One region of the Thioalkalivibrio sp. ALE25 genome, then DNA from elsewhere that is predicted to be linked to it. Evidence: predicted binding sites of a transcription regulator. Region 1 holds the regulator's gene; the other holds the start of a gene.
What was found. Region 1 encodes FliA, which starts transcription of late flagellar genes. Its sites were predicted from a motif close to GCTAAAGTTNNNNNNNNNNCNGCCGATA; they were not measured.
Positions count from the first base shown of each region.

Region 2: the regulator FliA is predicted to act here: its motif matches at 4,478-4,505, upstream of C996_RS0110130 (chemotaxis protein CheV).

Region 1 is NZ_KB897928.1:100,942-108,669, reverse strand. It holds gene C996_RS0104520 (flagellar motor protein) at 1-485, opposite strand, end outside; gene C996_RS0104515 (chemotaxis response regulator protein-glutamate methylesterase) at 487-1,599, opposite strand; gene C996_RS0104510 (chemotaxis protein CheA) at 1,602-3,722, opposite strand; gene C996_RS0104505 (protein phosphatase CheZ) at 3,768-4,544, opposite strand; gene cheY (chemotaxis response regulator CheY) at 4,640-5,020, opposite strand; gene C996_RS0104495 (RNA polymerase sigma factor FliA) at 5,062-5,829, opposite strand; gene C996_RS0104490 (MinD/ParA family protein) at 5,826-6,650, opposite strand; partial or broken gene flhF (flagellar biosynthesis protein FlhF) at 6,819-7,728, opposite strand, start outside.
Region 2 is NZ_KB897934.1:66,353-74,080, forward strand. It holds gene pheT (phenylalanine--tRNA ligase subunit beta) at 1-845, shown strand, start outside; gene C996_RS0110095 (integration host factor subunit alpha) at 850-1,149, shown strand; gene C996_RS0110100 (MerR family transcriptional regulator) at 1,133-1,489, shown strand; tRNA gene C996_RS0110105 (tRNA-Pro) at 1,777-1,853, shown strand; gene C996_RS0110110 (flagellar brake protein) at 1,926-2,642, opposite strand; gene C996_RS0110115 (flagella synthesis protein FlgN) at 2,726-3,211, opposite strand; gene flgM (flagellar biosynthesis anti-sigma factor FlgM) at 3,227-3,541, opposite strand; gene flgA (flagellar basal body P-ring formation chaperone FlgA) at 3,648-4,337, opposite strand; gene C996_RS0110130 (chemotaxis protein CheV) at 4,633-5,571, shown strand; gene C996_RS0110135 (protein-glutamate O-methyltransferase CheR) at 5,777-6,592, shown strand; gene flgB (flagellar basal body rod protein FlgB) at 6,811-7,218, shown strand; gene flgC (flagellar basal body rod protein FlgC) at 7,246-7,665, shown strand; gene C996_RS0110150 (flagellar hook assembly protein FlgD) at 7,677-7,728, shown strand, end outside.

The DNA of each region.
Region 1 (7,728 bases):
ACTGCCCCCACGATACCCAGGGTCGGCGCATAGATGCCCATGCTCTCGAACACCTTCGCACCCTGCATGTCGAAGTGCTCGCGGTTGTCGAGGTCGGCCTCGAGGATCTGGCGGATGGTCTGCGGCTCGCTGCCGTCGACCAGCAGTTGCAGCCCCTTGCGGGCGAAGCCGTCGCTCTCCTCGTCGGCCAGGGTCTCCAGCCCGAGCAGGCCTTCCTTGCGCGCCACATGCGACCATTCCACGATCTGCTCGACCATGGCCCGGTTGTCGATCTTCGGCGGCTTGAAGGCCCACGGCAGGATCCGCATCCCGTGCATGAACACCGTCAGGCGCGCCTGCACCAGGGTCGCCCCCAGCGTCCCCAGCACCACGATCACGAACGCCGCAGCATTCCACAGTGCGCCCAGGCCGCTGCCCTTGGCAATGCTGCCTCCAAGCACGGCCACCAGCCCCAGCGTCACCCCGATGAGGCTCAGGATATCCATGTCAGCAGAACCCCTTGACCAGCGCGGGACCGATCTCGGGCAGCGGATAGACGTGATCGGACAAACCGGCCTCTGCCACCGCCGCCGGCATCCCGTAGACCACGCAGGTCGCCGCGTCCTGCGACCAGACCTGCGCCCCGGCCCCTTTCAGCGCCCGCGCACCCTCGCGCCCGTCCGCACCCATCCCGGTCAGCACGACCGCAAGGACCTGTCCGCGCAGCGCATCCACGGCGGAGCTGAATGCGGCGTCCACGCTTGGCTTGTAGATCGTGCCCAGCGGGCTCTCCGCGATGCGCACATGGGTCTGGCTGCCCCGTTCCAGGGTCAGCTGCATGCCCCCGGGGGCCAGCAGGGCCACGCCTGGCTTCAGGGCATCGCCGTCCTTCGCCTGGCGCACCTCGATGTTGCACATCGCGTTCAGCCGGTCGGCAAAGGCCGGCGTGAAGCTGGCCGGCATGTGCTGGACCAGCACAATCGGCAACGGGAAACTGGCTGGTAGCGGTTTCAGCACCTCCTGCAGGGCGACCGGCCCCCCCGTGGAAGTCCCGATCAGGACCGCCCGCAGTTGCCGCAGGGGTGTTGGCGGCCGGGTGCGCGCGACCGGCGGCTGTTGCTTGGCAGCGTCTGCGGCCTGACGGTCGGCCTCTTCCCGCCGCGCGGTCGGCCGCGACTCGCGGGCCGGTGTGCTGGTGCCCGGCGCGCTGGCCGAGCGCGCGCGGCTGCGCGACAGCGAACGCACCCGGCGGCGCAGCAGCATGCGGGCGCTGTCCTCGTCGCCCGCCATGTCGCTGAACCGCTTGGGGAGGAAGTCCACCGCCCCGGCCTCCAGCGCATCCAGGGTGGCCTGGGCGCCTTCGGTGGTCAGGCTGGAGAACATCAGGATCGGCCGCGGACTCTCGGCCATGATCTTGCGTACCGCGGTGATGCCGTCCATGACTGGCATCTCGATATCCATGGTCACGACATCGGGGTCGAGCTCGCGCACCTTTGCGATCGCCTGCTCGCCGTTCTCGGCCGAGCCGACCACCTCGATGCCCGAGTCGGAATCCAGAATCTCCGCAATGCGTCGACGAAAGAACCCGGAGTCGTCGACGACCAGAACCCTGATCGGCATCCTCAGCCCTCGCTCGTGCGCGATGCGCGGCGGGGACGGCCGGACATCTGCAGTTGCCGCATCAGGATGGTCACCAGATCCGAGACATCCAGGATCAACGCGATCCCGCCATCCCCGGTAATCGTGGCACCCGCCAGGCCCTTCACGCCCTGCAGATTCTGCCCAAGGGGCTTGATGACCACCTCTTCCTGACCGACGAGATCATCCACCACCAGACCTACCTTGCGATCGGCGGTATGCACCACGACCACATGGGCGTCCTTGCGCGGCTCGGGCTCGTGGCCCGGCTTCAGCCAGCGCTTGAGGTAGTGAATCGGCAGTGCCTGCTTGCGCACGATGATGACCTCCTGGTCATCCACGTAATGCGTCTTCGTGAGGTCCAGATCCAGGATCTCGGACACCGACGCCAGCGGGATGGCGAAGCGCCGGCCGTCCAGGATCACCATCAGCGCGGGCAGGATCGCCAGCGTCAGGGGCAGCTTGACCCGCAGCGTGGTGCCCACGCCCACCTCGGAGTCGATTTCGATGGTGCCGTTGAGCTGCGAGATCTTGGTCTTGACCACGTCCATCCCGACCCCGCGGCCGGAGACGTCGGAGATCTCGGTCTTGGTCGAGAAGCCGGCCATGAAGATCACGTTGAAGGCCTCGCGATCGGTCATGCGCTCGGCCATGGCCGGTTCCATCAGGCCTTTCTCCACGGCCTTGCGCCGCAGGGCCTGCGGGTCCATGCCGCCGCCGTCGTCCTTGATCAGCAGCGCGATGTGATCGCCTTCCTGGGCGGCCCCCAGCACTACGGTCCCCTTGCGCGGCTTGCCCGCCGCCTCGCGTACCTCGGGGGTCTCGATGCCGTGGTCCACGGCATTCCGGACCAGGTGCACCAGCGGATCCGACAGGGCCTCGACCAGGTTCTTGTCGAGGTCGGTGTCCTCGCCGAAGATCTCCAGCTCGATCTCCTTGCCCAGATTGCGGGAGAGATCGCGGATCACGCGCGGGAAGCGGTTGAAGACCTTCTTCACCGGCTGCATGCGGGTCTTCATCACCGAGGTCTGCAGATCCGAGGTCACCAGGGCCAGGGAGCTGATCGCCTTGCCCAGCTCGTCATCGACATGCTGCGAGCGCAGCATGCTCAGCCGGTTGCGTACCAGAACCAGTTCGCCCACCAGGTTCATGATCTCGTCCAGGCGCTCGGTATCGACGCGCACGGAGGTCTCGCCCTGCGGGGCCGCGCGTCCACCCCCCTCGGCACCTCCGCCTCCAGCACGCACGCCGCCGCCTCCGCCCTGGCCTCCCGCGGGGGTATCGGCGGGTGCGGCGGCCTTCTCCGGTTCGGCGGGTTCGGGCGAGGCCGGCGAGGCTTCCGCAGGTTCTTCGTCCGCGGGGCTGGGGACCGCCCCGGTAGCGGCCGGCCCGGCGCCCTTGGCCTGCAACTCGTCCAGCAGGTTCTCGAATTCGTCGTCGGTGATCAGGTCGCCGGAGCTACCCTCACCCTCCGCAGCCGGTTCTTCTCCGGCCGCATCGCCCGCGGTGGAGCCCGTCTCCACGGGCTTCGGCGGCTGATCGCCGTGCAGGCTGTCGAGCAGGGCCTCGAATTCGTCGTCGGTGATCTCGTCACCGGCACCGACCATCGCTTCGCCATCCGCCGCCGGTTCCGCATCCGTATCCGCTTGCGGTTCGGGCTCTGGCTCCGGCTCGGGTTCCGGGGGCGGCGGCGCGGCGGGCTCCGCCGCCACGTCCTCGTTGTTCGCCATGCGCCGGAGGTTTTCCACCAGGTCGGCCTCGGCGGGCGTGGGATCCACGCCGGAGCGCAGGTCCCCGAACATCACGTTCAGGGTATCCAGCACCCGCAGCATGGTGTCCATCAGGTGACTGTCCGCCCGCCGCTCACCGTTACGCAGCAGGTTGAAGACGTCCTCCGCGTGATGGCACACGGTCACCAGGGGATCCAGGCTCAGGAAGCCGGCCCCGCCCTTGATGGTATGGAAGCTACGAAAGACCGCATTCAGCAGATCCCGGTCATCCGGATTCTGTTCCAGGTCGATGAGTTGCTCGTTGAGCCCCTCCAGCAGTTCCCCGGCCTCGATCAGGAAGTCCTGAAGGATTTCGTCATTGGGGTCGATGGCCATTCAGTCTCTCCGGTCGCGTGGCGCCATTCGCATGAGGGGAACTGCCTAGAAGCCCAGGCTCGATAGCAGATCGTCCACCTCGTCCTGTCCTTGAACGACATCCGCGGCGGAATCTTGAGTCTTGGGCACGCTGGGACCGTGACCCTTGCGGTCCGCCTCGCGATCCTCCTCGCGTTGTTCAAGCGACGCCTCGGCCGCCTCGACCTGCTCCATGCGCCCACTGGAGAGCCGGATCAGGGACACCAGGTTCTCTTCCAGGTCGGTCACCAGCTGGATCACGCGGCGAATCACCTGGCCGGTAATATCCTGATAGCTCTGTGCCATCAGCACCTCGGAGAGCAGCCGGCGCAGCTCCTCGGTGTCTTCCCCCGCCTGCGCGAAGAACGTGTCGAGCTCGCGGGCAAAGTCCCGGAACTCCTCCACCGAGAGCTGGCGGTTGCGAAAGCGCGTCCACTTCGCCGTCAGGTCGGCCGCCTGCTGACTGAACGACTCCGCGATCGGCAGGCTCGACTCGATGGCATTCATGGTGTCGTGGGCCGCCTGTTCGGTCATCGTGACCACGTAATTCAGGCGTTCCTTTGCGTCCGGGATCTCCGCCTGGGTCAGTTCGACCAGACGCGAATCGCCGCGGAAGCTTTGCAGGGCCTCGTGAAGATCACGGGTCAGCTTGCCCAGCTCGTCGAAGAGTTCGCGGTCATAGGGGCGCGCCAGATCCTGCACCAGCGCCCGGGCGCCCGTGTCGTCGCCCGCCTCCAGCGTCTTGACCAACTGCCGCGCAAGCTCCAGCTGATCGTCGCGTGGTGGGTGTTCCTGTTCAGTCATGAGAAGCCTCTTGCGGGTACGGCGCGGAAGGTTTCGGACGACGCCCGCGGCGGTCGGTGCCACGGGCGTCGGGCATATCGGTCACAGGCCCATGATTATCCCTGTGCTTCAATGCGTTCGAAGATCTTGTCGATCTTCTCCTTCAGCGTCTCGGCGGTGAACGGCTTGACCACGTAGCCGTTCACGCCCGCCTCGGCCGCCTCGACGATCTGGTCGCGCTTGGCCTCCGCCGTTACCATCAGCACCGGCATGGACTTGAGGTTCGGGTCGGCGCGCACGGCCTTCAGCAAGTCGATCCCCGGCATGTTGGGCATGTTCCAGTCGGTGATCAGAAAGTCGAAATCCCCGTTCTGCAGCATCGGCAGCGCGGTGCTGCCGTCGTCGGCTTCCTGGGTATTGTTGAAGCCAAGATCACGCAACAGGTTCTTGATAATGCGCCGCATCGTGGAAAAGTCGTCCACGATGAGAATCTTCATTCCCTTGTCCACACGTCACTCCGGGATTCGTAGGGTGGGTTTTAGAATAACTGCAAAGCCGTACCGTCTTCGAGCCACGAACCCAGGCGGGCGCGCAGTCGAATGGTGGCCTGACTTCGGATCTGGCTGACGCGCGACTCGGTCACGCCCAGCACGGCGCCGATCTCGCGCAGGTTGAGCTCTTCGATGTAGTAGAGCGACAGCACCAGCCGCTCGCGTTCGGGGAGGTCGCCGAGGGCTTCGGCCAGTTCCTGACGGAACTCACCGGCCTCGAGGGTGCGGGCCGGCGACACCTCCTGCCCTTCGATCACGCGATCGGCCCCGTCGTCACCCCCGCCGAGGTCGTCCAGGGCGAACAGGTGGGCCCCGGCGTGATCCTGCAGCATCTCGTAGTACTGGTCGATCGGCACGTCCAGCTCGGCGGCGACCTCGCTGCCACGCGCCGCCCGCCCCTCGCGCGCCTCGACGGTCTGGATCGCGGCGGCAATACGCCGACTGTTGCGGTGCACCGAACGCGGTGTCCAGTCACTGCGGCGCAGCTCGTCGATCATCGCGCCACGGATGCGGATCCCGGCGTAGGTGGCAAAGGTCGCGCCCTGGCCGCCCTCGAACTGGCGCGCCGCCTCGAGCAGCCCGATCATGCCCGCCTGAATCAGGTCATCCACCTGCACCGAGGCGGGGAGCCGCGCCATCAGGTGATGGGCGATGCGGTGGACCAGCTCGACGTGATCGGCAATCAGCTCCTCGTGCCCGCCGCTGGCCGCGGAGGCCGCCTGATAGCCGGAAAGTCGATTACGCGTCGTCATCATGCGCTCTGCAGCATCCGTTCCACGAAAAACCCGACGCCACCTTGGTCACCGCCGCCCACCGGCCAGCGGTCCACGGTCCGTGCCAGTTCGGCAAAGGCCTTCCCCGCCGGGCTCCCGGGGTACTGCTGTACCACTGGCGCGCGTTTCTGCACCGCCTTGCGCAGGTGATCATCCATCGGAATATAGCCGGCCAGGTCGAGCACCACCTCCGGCAGGTAGTTGCCGCAGACGGTATTGAGTTTCTGCATCAGTCGCTCGGCGCCTTCGCGGCCGTCGACCATGTTCGTCACCATGCGGAAGCGACGCAGGCCATGATCGCGGTGCAGGACCTTGATCAGGGCATAAGCGTCGGTAATCGAGGCGGGCTCGTCGCAGACCACCACCAGGGTCTCCTGGACCGCGCGGCAAAACGACGTCACGGATTCCTGCAGGCCGGCCGCGGTGTCCACGATCAGCACATCCAGGGGTTTGCGATAGGCGCTGAAGGCATGGATCAGACCGGCATGCTCGGCCGGCGTCAGGTTGGCCATCGCCGCGATCCCGGAAGCCGACGGCACCACCTTCACCCCGTCCGGTCCCTGGACGAGCACATCTTCCAGGCTCTCCACATCACCGGTCACCAGGTCGTGCAGCGTGCGCTCGGGACGCATCCCCAGCAGCAGGTCCACGTTGGCCAGGCCCAGATCGGCGTCGAACAGCATGACCTCGCGCCCGAGCCGGGCTAGGCCCACCGACAGGTTCACCGATACGTTGGTCTTGCCCACCCCGCCCTTGCCCGAGGCAACCGCGATGACCTTCAACGGCTTGTTAGTGCGTGGCATAGCGCCCCTTCCCGACCGGTTGAATCAGTTCCAGCGTGGCGGGCTCCGCCGCCCGTGCCGGACGTGCCTGGGCGCGCGCGCGCCGCGGCGGTTCCATCTCCGCCAGGCGCTCGGCCGCCCAGGTCTCGCGGGCATTGGCCGCTGCCCCGGGTTCATCGGCGGCATCCTCCAGGGCCAGTCGGGTCAGATACCCGGTATCGACCCGGTGAAAGTCCTCGGCAATACGCTGGCCATCGCTGACGAACCCCAGCCCCAGGTGCTGATCGAGCAGTACGGACAGGACCTCGCCCAGCTCCTCGGCCTCGTCCAGCTTGGTCAGCACCAGCGCCGAGGGCTCCGCCTTGCGAAATGCCTCCAGCACCCGCCGCAACGCGCTCCCCTGGGTCGTCGCCGACACCACCAGCCAGCTCTCGGCCCGGATGTCCGGCGGCAGGTGCGCGAACAGGGATTCGTCCTCCACTGCCCGCGGGGCCTGTCCCGCCGTATCCACCAGGATCAGGTGCCCATCCTCCACGCGGCGCGCCAGTTCGCGCAACTCTCTCGCGTTCTGCAGCACCCGCACCGAGATCCCCGCCATCTGGGCGAAGGCCTGCAACTGGCGCGTGGCCCCGATGCGCTGGCTGTCCAGGGTGACCAGCGTAACCGAATCCGGGCCCATGCGGCGGATCTGGCGCAGCGCGATGCGGGCCAGCGTGGTGGTCTTGCCAACGCCGGTGGGCCCGACCAGCGCCAGCAGGCCGCCCTCGTCCAGGATGTCCGGCCGGTGGGTGGCAATCGCGCCCGACAACCGCGCCCGCAGGCGTTCCCAGGCCTGTTCCGGCGAGCTGTCATCGAGAATGCTTCCGGCCAGGCTGCGCGCCAGGGCGTCGCTGAACCCGCGGTCGATCAGGCGCGCCTTGCATTCCGCCGCCAGCGGGTGGCGGGCCGCCCAGCGCGCCTCTTCGCTCTCCGCATACTGGCGCGTCATCAGGCTGCGCAGGTCGCGCAGCTCCTGCCGCATGGCGGTCAGCTCCGGGTCGGCCGGCCACGACGCTGCGGCCTGACCGGCGCCGCGCTCGCGGGCCGGCCGGGCGGTTGT
Region 2 (7,728 bases), on a different contig from region 1:
AGATCATCAGCTTCAGCTTTGTTGCGGCGGACACGGCCCGGGCGTTCTATCCGGACGTCGAACCCCTGGCCCTGGCCAATCCCATCTCGTCCGACCTGGCGGTGATGCGTCCCGGGCTGTGGCCGGGACTGGTAACCACCGCGGCGTACAACCAGGCCCGCCAGCAACCGGATCTGCGGCTGTTCGAGCACGGTCTGCGGTTTGTGCCGGATGCCTCGGGCTTGCGCCAGGAGGCACGCCTGGCCGGTCTGCTCGGTGGCCGGGCGGCACCGGAGCACTGGGAAGGGACACCGAGGAAGATCGATTTCTTTGACGCGAAGGGGGTAGTGGAGACCCTCTGCGAGCGGCTCTCCGGGGAGCTGGGCTTCCGTATGGAACGGCACCCGGCGCTGCATGATGGTCAGTCAGCGCGCGTCCTGGTGGATGGCCAGGCGATTGGCTGGGTCGGGCGGTTGCACCCCTCCCTGTGCGAGCGATTCGACGTGGAGCCCGTCTACCTGTTCGACCTGGACGCGGTCGCCGTGGCCCGCGCGCCGGTGGCCCAGTTCAGCCCGCTGTCGCCCTATCCGTCGATCCGGCGCGATCTGGCGGTGGTGGTCGGCGAATCGGTCGCCGCCGGCGACGTCCTGGCGGCCATCCGGGAGCTGGACCTGGAGCCGGTGCAGGATGTCCGCCTGTTTGATCTGTACCAGGGCAAGGGCTTGAATCCGGACGAGAAGAGCCTGGCTTTGGGCTTGATTTTACGGGCTTTTGATCGCACCCTAGGCGAACAGGATGTGGCTGGCGTCACCGACGCGGTGATGCAGCATCTCCAGGCCCGGTTCAACGCAACCCTGAGACAATAAGGCGATGGCAGCTGTTACCAAGGCGGATCTTGCCGCCGTGCTAAACGAGGAACTGGGTCTCAACAAGCGGGAGGCCAAGGAATTCGTCGAGATGTTCTTCGAGGAAATGCGCCAGTCGCTGGAAGCAGGCGAGGGCGTAAAACTCTCGGGCTTCGGCAACTTCATCCTGCGCGACAAGAACCAGCGTCCGGGACGCAATCCGAAGACGGGCGAGGAGATCCCGGTATCCGCGCGACGCGTGGTTACCTTCCGCCCGGGGCAAAAACTGCGCGAGCGGGTAGAGAGCTATGCTGGAGGCGAGTAACCACCAGGAACTGCCCGCGATCCCGGGCAAGCGCTACTTCACGATCGGCGAGGTGGCGGAGCTGTGCCAGGTCAAGCCGCACGTGCTGCGCTACTGGGAGCAGGAATTCCCGATGCTGGCGCCGGTGAAGCGCCGCGGGAACCGCCGCTACTATCAGCGCCAGGACGTGATCCTGATCCGCCAGATCCGGGCTCTGCTGTACGAGGAGGGCTACACGATCAATGGGGCCCGCCAGAAGCTCTCCGGTGATGAGGCGAAGGGCGATCGCCAGCAGGCCCAGCAGATCATCCAGGACACCATCTCCGAGCTCGAGTCCGTACTGCGCACGCTCCGCGCCTGACCTTCCTTGTGCCCGCGTTCAGAAAGTCTTTTTGAAGCACAGAGGGCACGAAGTTCACGAAGAAGGTCTTTCGGGTCTGGTCGCGGGTTAAAGGGCCGCATCCATTGGGGCGCATCCCGTCTCCGAATCCGCGAGCCATCGATGCCTTCCGTTCCCTCGCGTTTCTCTGTGTCCTCCGTGCACTCTGTGGTGAACTAAACAGCCGTGTGCCGTGATGGGCGCTCGGTTCGCTTTGACGGTGTTGGGTGCTTTCGTGACGGCGGGGAATCGGATATAGTTCGCGGCTTCGGGGCGTGGCGCAGTCTGGTAGCGCATCTGCATGGGGTGCAGAGGGTCGCAGGTTCAAATCCTGCCGTCCCGACCAAACGGGAAGCATCAAAAAGGCCGCTTGTAGCGGCCTTTTTTGTGTCTGACGTCCGAGTTTGTCCGGGCGGGTCTATTCCATCGAGCGGCGACGCGCCTCGCGCTGGTAATGCAGCAAGGCGAGGTTGGTCTGGCGCTCCAGCCACTGGGTCATCCCGACAATCTCGAAGCCGGCGTATTCGTAGCCCTCCCGCGTACTGCGCCGCCGGTTGGCCAGGCGCAGGTCGCCCGAGAGCCGCTCACTGACGTCGGGGAGCAGCAGATTGGTGAACGCGAGGGTGGTGCCGGTCTCCAGCGTGTCGAGCGTGGCCGTGGCCAGCTCGATGCACATGCCCTGGCCCGAGAGATCGACGAGCTCGCCGATGACCGGGTCCTTCCAGCCGGGCGCGCGCAGTTCGATCTGCGGGCGCTGGGCCATGGGGATGTGAACGCGGAAGGTTTCGCGGCGCTGGAGATGCTCCAGTGTTTCGGGATAGGGGCAGGCGTACAGGGCGCCGCCTTCTTCATGTTCGATCCGGGCCACGGTGGTGGAGAAGCGTACGGCCACGCCGCGCAGCGCGGCGAATACCCGCAGGGGCATACCGGAGGTGACATGCTGGTGCGCGCGCGGCGGATTCAGTTCGTCGAGAAAGAGTTCCTTCGCGGCGGGGTCCAGCCGGACCAGGGCCGAAGTGTACAGCGGGCCGTCGGCGTCGAGCCGGACGCTGACCAGGGTGAGCTTGTGGTCTAGGTCCTTGAGAATGCCGGCGATCCGGTCCGGCTTGTCGACCGTGTAGTCGGTTTCGTCCATGCGTCCGTGACGTTAGCTGGGTGTGAGGACGCAAGGTACTGGTCGAGCATCCGAAATGCCAGCATCGGTGCGAATAAGCTGCATCAGGCTTGTGTGATACGGCGTCCGCCACGGGTGTTGGGGCGGGTGCGCCCGTAGGGGTCGTAGGTCGCCGCCGGGCCGGCCTCTTCGCCGCGCAGGATCTGCATGGAGAGCTCCACGCGCTGGCGATCGCGATCGATCAGGCGTGCGTTGCCCTGGTTGAGGGTGTTGCAGCGCTCGATGGACTGGCGCAGGGCCTGCCAGTGATCGTTGAGGACGGCACCGTCGTCCATGCGCGAGAGCAGGCGGGCCATGCCCTCGGGCGTGAATGACTCGCTCGCGGCCTCGGCGATAGCGCGCTGCTGGCGGGTCTCGGTCTCGAGTTCCTGCAGCAGCCCCTGCTTGGTCGCCACGACTTCCTGCAGGGTCTCCGGGGTGCGCGCCTCGACCGCGCGGGTCTCCTGGATCAGGGCCTCTTCCAGTTGGTGGGCCAGCCGGATCGAGGTTTCCAGGGAGCGCAGCAGGCGATGGCGCGTGTCGGTGTTCATCGGTGAGGTCCGTGATTAGCGCAGCAGGCGCTCGAGGTCGATCATGCGGTCGGCCAGCTGTTCGTTGTCCACCGGGTAGTTGCCGCTGGCGATCGCCTCGCGCAGCTCGGCCACACGCGCCGCGTCGAACGGGGCGTTCTCGCCGGCGCTGGCGGCCGAACTCATCGCCTGGGCGGCGCCGGTCAGGGTGAGCGAATCGTTACCGGTGGTCACGGCGCTATCCGACCCTTGCGCCCGGTTGGGCGCGCCGCTGGAGTCCTCGCGGCCCTTGACCGTGGAGCTCTGGCCGTCGGGGCGCAGACTGTTCGTATTGAGGCCCTTGATATCCATTGTGCCGTCCTGTCGTTGTAACTGTGCTGCAAGTGTTTACGGCCGCGTGTGCTGAAACTGTAGCCCTGTGGCGGTGGTTTTTGTAACACCAATCACAGAGTCGGCATCAAAGTGTCACCCGGACGTGCCCGGAGGGCTGGATTTCGCCCTCGACCACGCGCCCGGACGAGGTGTTCCTGACCCGGATGCGGTCCCCGAGGGTGCCGTTTTCCAGGGCCTCGCCCTGCATGCGGATGGCGATCGAGCCGTTTTCGGCAAGGATCGTGACCCGCTGGCCGCGGCTGACGATCTCGCGCTGGGTGACGTGCTGTGTGCCGATGATCTGGCCCGGACGAATGCTGCGCCGGGTCTGCTGACCGATGAGGGCCGACTTGTCTTCATGATAACTGCCCGCGTGGCGTGACGTCTCGATGCGCTGGAAGCGCAGATCGCCGCTGGTCAGCGTGTGCTGGCGAGGGAGGTTGCGACTGGCCACCAGCACCTGAGCGTAACGTTCCACCGTGGCCGGGACATACAGCTGCCAGGTGACCGGGCCCGCACACTGAAGGTGGATCGCGGTATTGCCGTCGCGGCGGCCGCCGGGCGGGAAACGGGCGTTGAGTCCTTCATGGCAGTAGGCCAGCCGGAGCCGGTTGTCGAGCTGGCCGATCTCGATATTGATGTCGTCGCTATGTTCGGCGTCCAGCTCCTGCAACAGAAACTGTTCCGCGGCCGCGCGGATCTCCGCAACGGGGTGGATCTCGGCGTGGGCCGGCACGGAGAGCGCGAACCACGCCACGAGAGCCATGAGCCCCATGGGGATGCAGCGTGATGTACAGGTTGTATGTGGATGCATATGCCGGTCCTCGCCGCCCGAGGGAATACCCCGGGTCTGCCGCGTCCGTTCGCGGACCCGAAGCTATGCAGGTTTGATGCCAGTTGTCCGGGCAGTGCCCGACTCAAGGCCCGGCGTTCGATGCCGTTATCCCTGGGAAGCGGCGCCAGAAGGCGCATACAGGCGATTGCAAATGACAGCCCGGGGGTGCGCGGTGCACACTGACCTCCCGGGAGCGGCTCGCGGCAGATGGGCGCGGGACAAGGAGAGCAGCACCATGAGTCAATTCATTGACGATGTGAACCAGCGAACGCAGCTGGTGGGTCAGAACCGGATGGAACTGCTGCTGTTCCACCTGGGTGGATCACAGACCTTCGGAATCAACGTGTTCAAGGTGCGCGAGGTGATCCCGTCGCCGCCGCTGCGCCAGATCCCGGGGTCGATGAGTGTGGTGCGCGGTGTGGCTACGCTGCGGGGCGGCACGGTGCCGATCATTGATCTGGCGCGCGCCATGGGCCTGCGCAGCGCGGCCGGTGCCAGCGACAGCGGCGACCAGAAGGTGGTGGTCACCGAGTTCAACCGTTCGGTTCAGGGGTTCTGGGTATCGGCCGTGGACCGGATCGTGAATGTGAACTGGCAGGACGTGAAGTCCCCTCCGCGTGGTACGGGGCGCGAGTCCTTCCTGGTCGCGGTCACCGAGATCGACAACAAGCTGGTCGAGATCATCGACGTGGAACGGGTGCTTTCGATCGTCAATCCTCTGCCGACCGAGGTCTCCGAGTCCATCCGAGCGGACGCCACGCCAGCGGGGGGGCGCAAGGTCGTGATCGTTGACGACTCGGTCGTGGCGCGCAAGCAGATCGAGGGGGCGATTCGCGGTCTCGGGTTCGAATACGAGGTTTTCAAGGATGGTCAGGAGGCGCTCGACTTCCTGGAGCAGAAGGCCGGGGAGGGCCCGGTTCGCGACCAGATCGAGCTGGTGATCTCGGACATCGAGATGCCACGCATGGACGGCTATACGCTGACGGCGCGGATCCGGGACAATCCCGCCCTGAAAGATCTGAAGGTGCTGCTGCATTCCTCGTTGAGCGGCGAGTTCAATACCGACATGGTCAAGCGCGCCGGGGCCGATGCGTTTCTCTCGAAATTCAACCCCGACGAACTGGCCAACGCGGTGCTCGACCAGACCGGGCGCGAGGATCAACAGGTCGAATGACCGCCGGGGGGAACGGGGTTGCCGCCCGGCAAGGCCGGGGCGGCGTCACATGGCCGACAAGGGCCCAGTGTCGTGTCCCGCCTGCGACACCGTATACTGAAACCCGCTACCGGGGATTCCCCCTGCGTTTCGTGGCGCGGGCGCCGCTGTCAAGGACTCGTCATCAGGATGCTAATCACCATGGACTGTGCTCGGGGATGAACCGGTGATCGATTCCCGCGATTACGAGGAGTTTTCCCGCTTCCTGCAGGACTGCTGCGGCCTGGTGCTGGGTGACAGCCGTCAGTATCTGGTGTCGAGCCGACTGTCCCGGCTGCTCGACGAGTTCGACTTCAAGAGCGTGCCGGAGCTCCTGCACGCGATGCGGCAAGCCCCGAATCCGCGGCTGCGCACCCGTGTGATCGACGCGATGACGACCAACGAAACCTCGTGGTTTCGCGATGGCTTTCCGTTCGAGATCCTCCGGCATGTGTTGTTGCCGGAGCTGGCTGCGAAGGGAAGCAGCATCAAGGTCTGGTCTTCCGGCTGTTCCAGTGGCCAGGAGGCCTACAGCATCTCCATGGTCGTCTCCGAGTGGGAGGAATCCCGCCCCCCGCGCAAGGTGCCGGTATCCATCCTGGGGACGGACCTGTCGGAGAAGATCCTGGATGACGCCCGGCGGGCGGTCTACGACGGCCTGAGTATTGTGCGCGGGTTGAGCGAGAGCCGCCGCGCGCGCTTCTTCGAGACCGTGACGGACGGCCACAAGGTCGTTCCCGAGGTCCAGCGGCGCTGTCGTTTTCAGAAGCTCAACCTGATCGACAGCTACGCGGCACTGGGCAAGTTCGACCTGGTGTTCTGCCGCAACGTGCTGATCTATTTCTCCGGCGAGACCAAGCGACAGGTTCTTGACGGTATTGCCCGGCAGATGAATCCGGGCGGCTATCTGTTTCTTGGCGCTTCGGAGACGGCCGGCCCGTACACCAAGGCCTTCGAGACGGTTCGCACCGACTACGGCTCGGTCCTCCGGCTCAAATCCTGACGCCCCTCCGTCGCAGGGCCGCCAGGTCCGAAACGCCCGCGCAATGCGGCCGCGACTCGAATTGCCCCCTTCCCACGTTTCCCGCTAAGGGCGTCCCCAGCCGAGACGGATTCCCGTCGCTGGCATAGCGATTGCATCGGTCTCCTCGCAAAGGGCCGCAATGGCTGCGTCCCGGTTCTGGTAGCGAGGGTCCGCCACGGGCGGACAGGACGGAAACGATGAGTCTCTCTCTCGACAAGGCGATGGGCATCCTGCCGCAGGCGGTCAACGTGCGCGCCCAGCGCATGGAGCTGCTGGCCTCCAACATCGCCAATGCGGACACCCCGAACTACAAGGCGCGCGATATCGACTTTCGCGCGGTGCTCGAGTCCGCGGCTGGGAGCGGCAATCACTTGCCCATGGCGCGTAGCCAGGCGGCGCATATCGACCCCAATGCCGGGGCGATGAACGGGCAGGCCGAGGCGCTTTATCGCGTCCCTTCGCAGGCGTCCCTGGATGGCAACACGGTGGATCCGCAGATGGAACGTGCCGCCTTTGCCGAGAACGCGATCCAGTACCAGAGCAGTCTGGAATTCCTCAATCGCCGGGTCTCCGGCATCCGCGAAGCCCTGAGGGGCGACCGTTAACGCGGGCCTGATCGGGAGATCGATGTCGTGAGCAATATGTTCAGTCTGTTCAATACCTCGGCTTCGGCGCTGTCGGCGCAGTCGGTGCGCCTGAATACCGTGGCCTCGAATCTGGCCAACGCGAACACCGCCGCCACCAACCCGGACGAGGCGTATCGCGCCAAGCAGGTGCTGTTCCAGAGCGTGATGGATCAGGCCAACCCCAATGGTGCGGCGACGTCCGTGCGGGTGGCCGGCGTGACCGAGTCGCAGGCCGCGCCACAGGCCCACTACGAGCCACACCACCCGCAGGCGAACGAGGAGGGCTACATCTTCCGCCCGGCGATCAGCGTGGTCGAGGAGATGGCCAACATGATGTCCGCCTCGCGCAACTACGAAGCGAACGTCGAGGTGATGGAGACCTCGCGTCAGCTGCTCCAGCGCACATTGCAGATCGGCCAAGGCTAGAGGAGCCCGCCATGACACAGATTTCCCCCGAATTGCTGGATCGCCTCGGCCTGTCGCGCCCGG